Regions from separate parts of the Paenibacillus sp. FSL E2-8871 genome, predicted to be linked through region 1. Evidence: predicted binding sites of a transcription regulator. Region 1 holds the regulator's gene; the other holds the start of a gene.

Region 1 (3,175 bases):
CGAATGCTTCCAGTCGAGTCCCCATTGCATTGGTATCATAACGATTCATAAGTCTGGTAAAAATCCATTTCGTGCGTTTGCCTTTATGCTTAATTACAACAGCTCCACGCGAAAGGATGATTTTCTCAATATCAGAAGCTGGCAGATAACGTTCGCGGTTGAATTTTATAGTAGATAGTCTAGCATTCTCTACCTTCAAGTACGGACGTCGGAAGAACAGAAGTGCCGCTAGTAAGTAGTACAAAACGACTCCTAGCCAGTTCATAAGCATACCATTACCTTTGGCCTGGTCCACTGAACCAACCATCCAAAACATAGTACCAAGCACTAATAACACTACTGGAAATGCAATGTTACGGCCTTTAAAGGTTTCACTGTTCTTACCAGGAGATTTAGATTTAGATGCGTAAATCGTTTCCTTCCCCTGTTTCTTTCTTTGCTTATTAATTTGCTGCGTGTTGCGTTGAACCATTCTTTCCCAAGAACGGGCCATATGCGTTCCCCCTAGTCATCCAGTAATATCTATGAAAAGGAACAGGGTGTTAATGCTTACGCCCCTTGTTACCTTGTTCATGCTCATCATTATCGACCAATTCAATCGTATTCAATTGTGCTCGGAAGTTATTGCGAATATTCCCCAAATAAATTTCACGAAGCTTGGCGCGTTCCGCCGTTTCCTCTTGATTAAGGCCTACGCTCTTCTGTTTGCGTGCCAATTCGTTAATACGCGCGACCAACTCATCAATATTCAAAACTTTCCCTCCCCTTATAAATTAATTCTAACTCTGCCATGAGAAAAAGAGCTTGTCAAGGTTTACTCCCTGCAAGCTCTTCATGTCCTCTTATTATGTTCTTAGAATATTAATATATAGGTAAAGTGAGAACATCTCCAGCATTAATCTGACTACCTTTAATGCCATTGGATTTTTTAATTCCTTCTATATATACAGCCGTTTTCATATCAGAAGGTTTATTCTCAAGAGCAATACTCCAAAGTGTATCTCCACGTTCAACCACTACGCGCTTCTCATCCTTCATTAAAGTAGTAGATCCTGCAAATACATTACCTACTACTGTAAGTCCTGATAGTACGAGCACGATGATCAATGTCAGTTTAATAACAAAATCTCTACGGAACAAACGCATCAAGCCTTCAAGCAAAAGCTCTGTAATCTCTTTAATCTGAGCTGAATAACGGGTAATAGGATTATGTCCTAAAGATTCAACCACTGGGGCTTTATCGTAGATGCTACGGTATGTACTGTATTTTAACATGAATATCATCCTCCAAACACTTGTTCTTACTTTTGAAATTATAATAACACGAACATGTGTTTTGTTCAATACTATTTTAGAACAATTGTTCTCTTTTTTTCAGAGGTTAATATTTACCATATTCTTCATATAAAGAATCACTCTTATCGTTTAGATGAAGGAAACGCAATCAATACAAGACTACCATTTATTAACTCTTTCGAATTAATATTTATAATAGTTAGAACTTATGTTTGTGCGAACGGTAGTTCTATGTTATAATTTTCCCAAACATTACTATATGGGGTTGATTCCAATGTCAAAGATTTCAAGTCGCCAGCTGGCGATCCTGGAATTTATACGTAGCGAAGTCCGCAGCAAGGGTTATCCTCCTTCCGTCCGGGAGATTGGAGAAGCTGTTGGTCTTGCTTCCAGCTCCACAGTTCACGGTCATTTGGATCGGCTAGAGAAGAAGGGACTTATCCGTCGAGATCCAACGAAGCCTCGTGCGATAGAATTGCTTGGCCAAGAGGATTCCGAGAATGTCCATCATTTCGCGCAAACCGTCGCTCGCATTCCTGTCGTAGGTAAGGTTACCGCCGGGGTTCCTATCACTGCTACTGAGAATATTGAAGACTACTTCCCGCTTCCAACTCACTATGTTGGAGATAACAAAGTATTTATGTTATCGGTTCAAGGTGACAGTATGGTCGAAGCTGGGATTATGAATGGCGACTATGTTATTGTTCGTCAACAACAAACGGCTGATAACGGAGATATCGTTGTAGCTATGACCGAAGAAGATGAAGCAACCGTTAAGACTTTTTATAAAGAACGTGATCATATACGTCTTCAGCCGGAGAATCCGGCGTACGAGCCTCTTCGCCTTAATCGCGTGACCATTCTCGGCAGAGTTATCGGATTATTTCGAGATATCCACTAAGTATGCACTCCTACCAAGCGAAAACGGATACCGTCCTTTAGGACGGTATCCGTTTCTACGAGAAGTATAAGGATAGGGTATATCGTATAATATATACTTTCTTTTATTTTTTAAAAAAAGCTGTTCTGCAAATGCAGAACAGCTTTTTTATTGTTATCAAACTCCATTTATCAATTACAGAACATTTGTTCTCATAGGCTAAAATGACCATTTTTAATGAATAACCGTTTAGGCATCCTCCTCATATCTTAATTAGAAAGGAGTGTTGCACAATGCCAAATTACCGGATTATAGTTGATCTGACGCAGCGTATGCTTTATCTTCTTGATAACGACATTGTGATCAGGGGCTTCCCAGTCGGAATCGGTAAAATGTTAACTCAATCACCACTCGGTGAATTCACAATCATTAACAAACAACCCGATCCAGGTGGTCCATTTGGGGTCTTTTGGATGGGTCTATCTAAGCCTCATTATGGGATACATGGAAATAATGATCCCTCATCCATAGGGCACGAAGTATCCCATGGTTGTATTCGTATGTACAATGAAGATGTGTTAGCACTAGCTGCGATTGTACCGATTGGAACACGAGTAACGATCAGGAATTAAATCTATCTCTATAGATAAACACGCCTCACTCATGGTTCAATGGAGGGGGCGTGTTTGTATTTATGTATTTTTGATGACCTAATAGGAATTATGTGGTTATATGTCGAATAATGTTAACAGGATTTCAAATTGAAAGGAAGTGTCTCGTTTTGAACAACTCAAAAATTAGAACCCTCGTCGATTTTAAAGTCGATGCACTTGTTAAACTCTCTGGCTTATTGTTAAATAACGATCAAGCGAGTGGAAAAAAAGTAAATTTACTCACCTCATTCGGCAGTATTCAAGGGACCATCTCCCCTTCCACCTCCAATAAAGAGGATGTTTTTGACTTAAAATCTCTAATGGATGATGTCATTGTAGATGAATA
Region 2 (3,175 bases), 2.5 Mb from region 1:
GTAGGCATGAGTGGTCAGGCAACATGAGTAAGCTTTTAGGTCAGTTGGATGTTCTTCCTGCTAATAAACAAGGGGTAGTACTAGATTATAAGGAATTCATGGACAGCCCAATCCTGAATATATACTCCCCGATCGATGTCGAGAAGTTGCTTGATCTGATGCAGCATTATCCAGATGCTTATATCGTGACCGATACGAAAGAAATCAAACCCGAACTTATAAATAAACAATTTACATTGTTGGTAGAAGCGGCGCAGCGCCGGGATCCAGCCATATTAGATCGGATTGTTCCACAAATATATAATCAGTCGATGCTTGATGAGATCAATAAGGTGTATTCTTTTCCAGAATTGCTTTACACTCTGTACCAATCCAAGGATACGGATGAACAAGTTATTGAGTTTGTTAATAAAACAGGTGTGGATATTACCATGCCAGTTGGCCGAGCCACCAAGAGCTTTGTTAAAAAGCTGAAGAAGGCTGGCGCTCGTGTATATGTTCATACAGTAAATGAAGAAGCTGAAATTAGGGAACTGGCCCGTATGGGCGTGGATGGTTTTTACACTGATTTTGTACCCGAAGAGGATTTGATTAACATCTCAGGTGTACGTTGAAATCTTAGACTACTTTTTACCATTAAAAAATACGAAAAAATGTTCGCATTTTTGTTCGCTTTAAATTGACACACCTGCTGTGCTGGCATAGACTAGATCTATATCTTTTGCGGCGGCAGGAGTGTATTTGTCTTGCCCAAATGACAATTAAGGATGATTCTCATGAAATCAGTGCAGCAAATGATCAAACCTTGGCGGCATGTATTTAAGCTAGACCCTGACCGGATGATTTCGGATGAGGATTTGGAGGCCGTTTGCTTATCTGGCACGGATGCCATACTGATAGGGGGCTCAACAGGAGTAACCTATGAGAATACAGTGGATCTCCTAGCAAGAGTAAAACAGTTTGAGTTACCTTGTGCACTTGAGGTATCCGAACTTGAAGCTGCTGTTCCCGGATTTGATCTTTATATGATCCCTATGGTGCTTAATACGCCCGATCCAGCTTGGATTGTAGGCCATCATCGCCGAGCTATTGAACGCTATGGATTTATGATTCCATGGGATTCGCTTCTAACGGAAGGTTATATTGTGCTGAATAGTGACTCTTCAGTTGCACGGATTACAGGGGCTGAGACGGCCATTGATGCTGAAGAAGCGGCTGCTTATGCTCAGGTTGCGGACAGGCTGATGTCACTGCCGATTGTTTATCTTGAATACAGCGGTAGGTTCGGGGATATGGAGACTGTGCGGACAGTACGCGAAATGGTGGATCACGCCCAACTTTTTTATGGTGGGGGCATTACTTGTGAGGCGGAAGCCGAGCAGGCAGCAGCTCTATGTGATACAGTAGTGGTCGGCAATATTATTTATAGTGATGTACAGCAGGCACTGCTAACAGTTGCGGCTGTGAAGAAGACTCAACAAGAACAGTTCAATTAGTGGTTAGTTTTAGGACTACTTATGATTTTTCAATCAAAAATTAGAGATAGACTTGACGTGCGGACAAAGCGGAGGGTCGGAGGGATTCTGGAGAAACGCCAGTGTTCGCCTTTAAAGATCTATTTCAACCGATAATCTTTTTATTGGAATCAAGAAATTGGGCTTTAACAGCGATCGTAAGAACCCTCCGAACCCGTAGTGGCTTGTTCTCGAACGGTTAATCGCTAATTTTGGATTTTAGCTCTTAATGATTTGTAATTTCATTTTTAGAAAGGAGCATGTTACACATGCAACTTATTAGCATACAAGACGCAGTAAGTCGACTGAATCCTCCACAAAGACAGGCTGTCGAAACTACTGAAGGACCACTTTTGATTATGGCTGGTGCGGGCAGTGGGAAGACGAGAGTGTTGACTCATAGAATTGCCTGGCTGATTGCCAATCGAAAGGCGCCGCCTTGGGCGATTTTGGCGATTACGTTTACGAATAAAGCCGCGCGGGAAATGCAGGAACGTGTATCTAAGCTTGTCGGACCTGAGGGAAGAGATATCTGGGTATCCACCTTTCACTCTATGTGTGTTCGGATTTTGCGGAAGGATATCGAGCGGATTGGTTTTACCTCCAACTTTTCCATTCTGGACTCTACAGATCAGTTATCCGTAATACGTAACTGTATGAAGGAACTGAATATTGATACGAAGAAATTCGAACCAAAAGCTGTGCAGGCTATCATTAGCGCATCCAAGAATGAGCTGATCACTCCGGCGCAGTATGAGCAGAAGGTTGGCGATTATTTTGAAGGCTTAGTTGCAAAGGTATATAAGATGTATCAAAGACGTCTAAGAAGCAATAACTCGCTTGATTTTGATGATTTGATTATGAAGACCATCGAACTGTTTAAGGAAGTTCCCGAGGTCCTTGATTTCTACCAAAAGAAATTCAAATACATCCACGTGGATGAGTATCAGGATACGAACAGAGCGCAGTATATGTTGTGCCGTATGCTCGCTGATAGCCACCACCGGATTTGCGTGGTAGGGGATAGTGACCAGTCCATTTATCGCTGGCGCGGAGCGGATATTACGAACATTCTTAATTTTGAAGAGGACTATCCAGAAGCGAAGACCATTCTTCTAGAGCAGAACTACCGTTCAACTGCTAATATCCTGAATGCAGCCAATGGTGTGATCGCACTCAATAGTGGACGTAAGCCGAAGAAACTGTGGACCGATTCCGAGGAAGGCGCCAAAATTAAGGTGTACCGGGCGGACTCCGAGCATGATGAAGGTTACTTTGTAACCGGAGAAATCAGCAAAAATGTGAAACAGGGTCAAGCCTACCAGAATCATGCGATACTGTATCGTACGAATGCCCAGTCACGGGTAATCGAGGAAATTCTAATTAAATCTGATATTCCGTATCAAATCGTAGGTGGGATTAAGTTCTATGATCGTAAAGAAATCAAAGATCTGCTCGCTTATTTACGCCTGTTGTCTAACCCTGATGATGATATCAGCCTGACGCGTATTATTAATGTACCTAAGCGGGGATTAGGGGATACAACGGTTGGTAAGCTGGCAGCTGCGGCTGGTGAGCGTGGTGTTTCTATTTTCCGCGTACTGCAAACTGTAGATGATTTGGGCTTTGCCGGACGGACGCGGAATATGCTAGTAGAGTTC

The links. The regulator LexA, encoded in region 1, represses DNA repair genes until DNA is damaged. The targets are predictions, from matches to a motif close to CGAACATATGTTCG.
Region 2: a site for LexA is predicted at 1,707-1,720, ahead of pcrA (DNA helicase PcrA). Genes of this name have one in related genera too.

Annotation. Positions count from the first base shown of each region.
Region 1 is NZ_JBBOBV010000001.1:1,546,141-1,549,315, forward strand. It holds gene NYE25_RS07125 (hypothetical protein) at 1-493, opposite strand, end outside; gene NYE25_RS07130 (DUF896 domain-containing protein) at 543-752, opposite strand; gene NYE25_RS07135 (LysM peptidoglycan-binding domain-containing protein) at 862-1,275, opposite strand; gene lexA (transcriptional repressor LexA) at 1,571-2,197, shown strand; gene NYE25_RS07145 (L,D-transpeptidase) at 2,470-2,808, shown strand; gene NYE25_RS07150 (hypothetical protein) at 2,958-3,175, shown strand, end outside.
Region 2 is NZ_JBBOBV010000001.1:4,022,783-4,025,957, reverse strand. It holds gene NYE25_RS18430 (phosphatidylinositol-specific phospholipase C/glycerophosphodiester phosphodiesterase family protein) at 1-614, shown strand, start outside; gene NYE25_RS18425 (heptaprenylglyceryl phosphate synthase) at 777-1,496, shown strand; gene pcrA (DNA helicase PcrA) at 1,784-3,175, shown strand, end outside.